2 regions of the Cupriavidus sp. KK10 genome follow, and region 2 is predicted to be linked to the other one. Evidence: predicted binding sites of a transcription regulator. Region 2 holds the regulator's gene; the other holds the start of a gene.
The links. The regulator HrcA, encoded in region 2, represses chaperone genes, less so after heat shock. The targets are predictions, from matches to a motif close to TTAGCACTCNNNNNNNNNGAGTGCTAA.
Positions count from the first base shown of each region.

Region 1: a site for HrcA is predicted at 1,623-1,649, ahead of groES (co-chaperone GroES). Genes of this name have one in related genera too.

Region 1 covers NZ_CP073677.1:758,800-762,215, forward strand. The annotation lists gene KB879_RS03770 (SulP family inorganic anion transporter) at 1-1,406, opposite strand, end outside; gene groES (co-chaperone GroES) at 1,754-2,044, shown strand; gene groL (chaperonin GroEL) at 2,090-3,416, shown strand, end outside.
Region 2 covers NZ_CP073677.1:1,151,926-1,155,341, reverse strand. The annotation lists gene hemH (ferrochelatase) at 1-746, opposite strand, end outside; gene hrcA (heat-inducible transcriptional repressor HrcA) at 853-1,887, opposite strand; gene KB879_RS05630 (NAD kinase) at 1,990-2,907, shown strand; gene recN (DNA repair protein RecN) at 2,974-3,416, shown strand, end outside.

The DNA.
Region 1 (3,416 bases), 390 kb from region 2:
GGATAGGTCACGTCGGCGGGATGCTCGGCGGACTGCGGCCGGAATACATTGGTGCCGGGCTTGCGTGCCAGGACATAGACTGGCGGATCGGAAGTCTGGTAGGCCAGCGCCAGCAGCGAAACAATGATGGCGGCGGCAATGCCGTTCAACGTCCCTAGCAGCACGACGCCGGCACAGGCTACCACTGCCCAGAGGAACTCCGTGCGCCGGATGCCAAGGATGGCGCGAAACTCCGCCGGCTGGATCAGTCCCACCGAATAGGCGATGACCACTGCCGCCAGCGCGGCCTCCGGCATCAGGCCGATCAGCGGTGCCAGCACCAGCATCGCGCCCAGCGCGACGGCCGCGGTGATCAGTCCCGCCAGCTGCGATCTGGCGCCGCAGCGGCGGTTCACCGCGGTCTGCGTGGTTCCGCCGCCGGCAGCCATCGCGCCGAGGAATGCGCCACCCAGGCAGGCGAACCCCGTGGCCAGCAGCTCGCGGTTCGGGTCCGGCGCGGGTTCGCCGCTCTGCACGAAGGCGCGTCCGGCTGCGATGGTTTCCGTAAAGCTCATCAGGGCAATGCCCATGGCCGGCACCAGGAGCTGCATGACCAGATCGGGATCCGGCAGCGTGAGGGGCGGCAGGCCAGTCGGGACATGGCCAACGGTTTCAACGCCATGGGACTGCAACCCGAGCAGGCCGACTGCCGCAATCCCGATCCCCACCGCGATCAGCGGTGCCGGCGCGCGCGGCACCAGGCGTTCCATGCCGATCAGCAGCGCCAGGACCGTGACCCCAACGGCCATGGTTGCCAGCGAAGCGTGGGGAACGCCCTGGACCATGGCTGCGAGGTTGTGGAAAAACGCGCCCTTCTGGAAATGGATGCCGAGCAGCTTCGGAAGCTGGTCCACCACGATCACCAGCCCGATCCCGGCCTTGAAGCCGACCAGGACGGGCTCGGAGATGAAATCGGCAACAAAGCCCAGGCGCAGCAAGCGCGCGGCGACCAGGATGATGCCCACGAGGCAGGTGAGCGTGGCCGAAGCCGTCAGCAAGCTCCCGGTACCGCCTGCCGTCGTCGTATCGCTAAGCGCGGCTGCTGCCAGGATCGCCAGCGTGGTCGTGGTGCTGACGCTGAGCGGGCGCGAGGTTCCCAGCATGGCGTAGATCAGCATCGGCGCGAATACCGTATAGAGTCCGACCTCGACCGGCAGGCCCGCGATGGTGGCGTAGGCGAGAGCCTTCGGGATGACGACTGCCGCAACGGTCAGCCCGGCCATGACATCGGGCTTCAGCCAGTCGCGGTGGTAGTGACGCAGCCACTCGGGCCACGGCAATGCAAGCACGCCGGCCGAGTTGCGCAAGGTGCGGCAGGGATCGCCACCGGCGCGGTTGCGGCGACGGGAGTGGGATTCCACGTTCATGGAGGGTGATCCGGGCGGCGGGCTTGATGTTTGTCGTTGTCGTGCGGCGACCCATGTACAGTTTGGTCGAAATTACACGGAGCGGCAAATGCACATTAAGTGGCTAAAGCTCCTCTTTCAGTGGCTCTCCAAGGCCATTTCCCACGAGAATTTCACGTCCAAGGGAAAACCCGTATTAAGTCCCTGTCTTGAAATGGCCATACCCCGTCCCTATAATTAGCACTCGCCGGGGGTGAGTGCTAACAGCATGAAAGCGCCCCTTGCGGCACCTGAACATTTCAGACGGCCGTCGCCTCGGTAGCCGGCCGAATTGTGATTAAAAACTCACTTTGTATCTAGGAGTCCGTATGAATCTGCGTCCTTTGCACGACCGCGTGATCGTGAAGCGTCTGGACAACGAAACCAAGACCGCGTCCGGTATCGTGATTCCCGACAACGCTGCCGAGAAGCCCGATCAAGGCGAAGTGCTGGCAATCGGTCCTGGCAAGAAGGATGACAAGGGCAACAACATCGCCCTCGACGTCAAGGTCGGTGACCGCGTGCTGTTCGGCAAGTACGCCGGCCAGGCCGTGAAGGTGGAAGGCCAGGAACTGCTGGTCATGCGCGAAGAAGACATCATGGCCGTGGTGAACAAGTAATTCACCGACTGACCGCCACCCGTACAGATTTCAGGAGATTCAAGAATGGCAGCTAAAGACGTAGTGTTCGGCGACGCCGCACGTGCCAAGATGGTTGAAGGCGTGAACATCCTCGCCAACGCAGTTAAGGTGACTCTGGGCCCGAAGGGCCGCAATGTGGTGCTGGAGCGCAGCTTCGGCGGCCCGACCGTGACCAAGGACGGCGTGTCCGTGGCCAAGGAAATCGAGCTGAAGGACAAGCTGCAGAACATGGGCGCCCAGATGGTCAAGGAAGTCGCTTCCAAGACCAGCGACAACGCCGGTGACGGTACCACCACCGCAACCGTGCTGGCCCAGTCGATCGTGCGCGAAGGCATGAAGTTCGTTGCCGCCGGCATGAACCCGATGGACCTGAAGCGCGGCATCGACAAGGCTGTTGCCGCCGCCGTGGAAGAGCTGAAGAAGGTCAGCAAGCCCACCACCACCAGCAAGGAAATCGCCCAGGTTGGCGCGATCTCGGCCAACAGCGACACCTCGATCGGTGAGCGCATTGCCGAAGCCATGGACAAGGTCGGCAAGGAAGGCGTGATCACGGTTGAAGACGGCAAGTCGCTGGCCGACGAGCTGGAAGTCGTGGAAGGCATGCAGTTCGACCGCGGCTACCTGTCGCCGTACTTCATCAACAACCCGGAAAAGCAGGTTGTCCAGCTGGACAACCCGTTCGTGCTGCTGTTCGACAAGAAGGTCTCGAACATCCGCGACCTGCTGCCGGTGCTGGAGCAAGTGGCCAAGGCCGGCCGCCCGCTGCTGATCATCGCTGAAGACGTCGAGGGCGAAGCCCTGGCGACCCTGGTGGTGAACAACATCCGTGGCATCCTGAAGACCGCCGCCGTCAAGGCCCCGGGCTTCGGCGACCGCCGCAAGGCCATGCTGGAAGACATCGCCATCCTGACCGGCGGCACCGTCATCGCTGAAGAAATCGGCCTGACGCTGGAAAAGGCTGGCCTGAACGACCTGGGCCAGGCCAAGCGCATCGAGATCGGCAAGGAAAACACCATCATCATCGACGGCGCCGGCGACGCAGGTGCGATCGAAGGCCGCGTCAAGCAAATCCGCGCCCAGATCGAAGAAGCGACCTCGGACTACGACCGTGAGAAGCTGCAAGAGCGCGTGGCCAAGCTGGCCGGCGGTGTTGCCGTGATCAAGGTTGGCGCTGCCACCGAAGTCGAAATGAAGGAAAAGAAGGCCCGCGTGGAAGACGCCCTGCACGCCACTCGCGCTGCGGTGGAAGAAGGCATCGTCCCCGGCGGTGGTGTGGCCCTGCTGCGTGCCCGCGCTGCGATCTCGGCACTGACCGGCGAAAACGCCGACCAGAACGCCGGTATCAAGATCG
Region 2 (3,416 bases):
TGCAGGCCCAGCGCCTCGCCCAGCAGCCGGCCGGTCTTCAGGCATTCGCAGTGATAGGGGTCGCCCAGCTCCAGCGTGCGCCGCGGCACGCCGTGGAACGACAGGATCAGCTTGTCGCCGCGGGCAAAGTCCGGCATGCCGTGCCGCGCCCAATAGGCGCCGACCTGCTGGTGCAGCGCCGAGATATAGGCCGGGTGGTCATGGAAATGCTTGACCAGCCGCAGCTCGGGCTGGTTGCGCCACTGGCCCAGCACCCGGAACACCTCGTCGAAGGCCGTGGCCGTGGTGGTGCCCGAGTACTGCGGATACATCGGCAGCACCAGCACCTGCTCGCAGCCCTGCCGGCGCAGCGCCTCCAGCACCGAGGCGATCGACGGGTTGCCGTAGCGCATTGCGCACGCGACCGTCACTTCATGGCCATGCTGGTTCAGCAGCCGCTGCAGCGCATGGGCCTGGCGCTCGCTGTAGACCAGCAGCGGCGAGCCCGTCATATGGGCCTCGCGCAGCCAGATCGATTCATACTTCAGCGCCGAGGCGCGCGATCGCAGCGGCAGGATCACCCCATGCAACAGCGGCAGCCAGGCCACGCGCGGGATCTCGACCACGCGCGGGTCGGACAGGAATTCCTTCAGGTAGCGCCCCACCTCCTTGGGCGTGGGTGCGTCCGGGGTGCCCAGGTTGACCAGCAGGATCGCCGTGCGCGGCGCGTGGCCGTGCTGGTAGGCCGGTTCGGGAGAAAACGTCATGTCGCTTCCGGGTTGGCACGGTGCCGGGATGGCGCCGGTGCGGCGCACCGGCGATTGCCGCGCTCGGTAGGAATGGAACTGCTTGTCAGACCAGCCAGTCTTTGCACTAGTTCTGGCTCAGGGCGCTGGACAGCAAGCGCGCGGTGATGTCGACGATGGGGATCACGCGCTCATACGCCATGCGCGTGGGGCCGATCACGCCAAGCGTGCCGACGATCTGGCCGTCAACCTCGTACGGGGCGGTGATGACCGCCATGTCTTCGATCGGCACCAGCCGGCTTTCGCCGCCGATAAAGATCTGCACGCCCTGCGCATGGCTGGACACGTCCAGCAGCTGCAACAGGCTGGTCTTGTGCTCAAACACGTCGAACAGGCGCCGCAGCTTGTCCATGCTGGAGGCCAGGTCTTCCACTTCCAGCAGCTTGCGCTCGCCGCTGATAAAGACGTGGTCGTCGTCCTCGTCCTCGGCGACGCTGCCGGCCTCGACCGCGGCCTGCATCAGCTGCGACATGTCGCGGCGCAGGTCCTGCAGTTCCACCCGCAGGTGGCCGCGCACCGTGTCGAAGCTCATGCCGGCATAGTGCGAGTTGAAGAAGTTGGCCGCCTCGATCAGCTGGGCCGGCGTGTATGACAGCTCGGTCTGGATGATGCGGTTCTGCACGTCGCCCTCGGGGCTGACGATGATCAGCAGGATGCGCTTGTCCGACAGCCGCATGAATTCGATCTGCCGGAACGCCTGCGCGCGGCGCGGCGTCATCACCACGCCGGCGAAGTGCGACAGGTTGGACAGCGTGCGCGCCGCCGCCGTGATCATGCGCTGCGGCCCCAGTTGCTGGCCGCCGAGCTGGTCCTGGATCTGGCCGGTCAGCTCGGCCAGGTCGGCGTTGCGCTCCAGCGGCTTGGCCGTCAGCATCGAATCGACGAACAGCCGGTAGCCGCGCGGGGTCGGGATACGGCCGGCCGAGGTGTGCGGGCTGGCAATAAAGCCCATTTCCTCCAGATCGGACATCACATTGCGAATCGTCGCAGGCGACAGGTCCAGCCCCGAGTACTTCGACAGGGTGCGGGAACCGACCGGCTGCCCTTCGGCAATATAGCGCTCGATCAGGGTCTTGAGCAGCGTTTTGGAGCGTTCATCCATGATGCCCCGATTTTACGCAAGTTTTGGACCTTCTGGCGGGCGGCCCGGGCCGCCCGCCCGCGCCTGCTGACAACCGTCATGGCGGTATGGTCTAATCCACGCATGTCCGCCCCCCCGAAAGCCAGCGCCGTGCGCACTTCGTTCAAGACCGTCGCCCTGGTGGGCCGGTACTCCACTGCCGGCATCGAAGGGCCGCTGGAGGAGATCGCCTCTTATATCCTGCGCAACGGGCAGGACGTGGTGTTCGAGCGCGAAACCGCGCTGGCCACCGGGCTAACCGGCTACCCTGCCCTGTCCGCCGAGGAGATCGGCCGGCAGGCCGACGTGGCCGTGGTGCTGGGCGGCGACGGCACGCTGCTGGGCATCGCCCGCCAGCTGGCCGGCTACGACGTGCCGCTGATCGGCGTCAACCACGGGCGGCTGGGCTTCATGACCGACATCGCGCTGGAAGACGCGCACACCGTGCTGCCCGACATGCTCGACGGCCGGTACGAGGCCGAGACCCGCCTGCTGCTGGAATCGCGCGTGGTGCGCGACGACATGGACATCTTCTCCGCGCTGGCCCTGAACGACGTGGTGGTGAACCGCTCGGGCATCTCCGGCATGGTCGAGCTGGCGGTGTCGGTGGACGGCCATTTCATGTACAACCAGCGCTCGGACGGGCTGATCGTGTCGACCACCACCGGGTCCACCGCCTACGCGCTGTCCGCCGGCGGCCCGATCCTGCATCCGACGCTGTCGGGCGTGGTGCTGGTGCCGATCGCCCCGCACGCGCTGTCCAACCGCCCGATCGTGCTGCCGCACGACGCCGAGGTCACCATCGAGGTGGCCAGCGCGCGCGACGCCAGCGTCAACTTCGACATGCAGTCGCTGACCTCGCTGCTGCCGGGCGACCGCATCGTGGTGCGGCGCTCCGAAAAATCCATCAACCTGCTGCACCCGGTCGGCTACAACTACTACGCCACGCTGCGCAAGAAGCTGCACTGGCACGAGTATCCTTCCGAAGACAATCGCCTCTGAGCCAGTATCAAGCCGCCCCTCAAGCCTGAGCCCGAACCCATCGGACCGACTACCTTCCACGCCACGATGCTGCGCAGCCTGTCCATCCGCGATTTCGTCATCGTCGATACGCTCGACCTGGACTTCACCACTGGCTTCACCGTCTTCACCGGCGAGACCGGCGCCGGCAAATCCATCCTGATCGATGCCCTGGCGCTGGTGCTGGGCGAACGCGCCGATGCCGGCGTGGTGCGCGAAGGCGCCCCGCGCGCCAGCGTCAGCGCCACCTTCTCGACCCACCCGGCACTGGATGCCTGGCTGGCCGAGCGCGAGCTCAACAGCGAAGCGGAAGACGGCGTGCATACCGTGCTGCTGCGCCGCACGGTCGATGCCGGCGGCCGCAGCAAGGCCTTTATTAACGGCGCCGCCGCCACCCTGGCGCAGCTGCGCGAAGTCGGCGACCAGCTGGTCGACATCCACGGCCAGCACGCGCACCAGCTGCTGCTGCGCCCCGACGCGCAGCGGCTGCT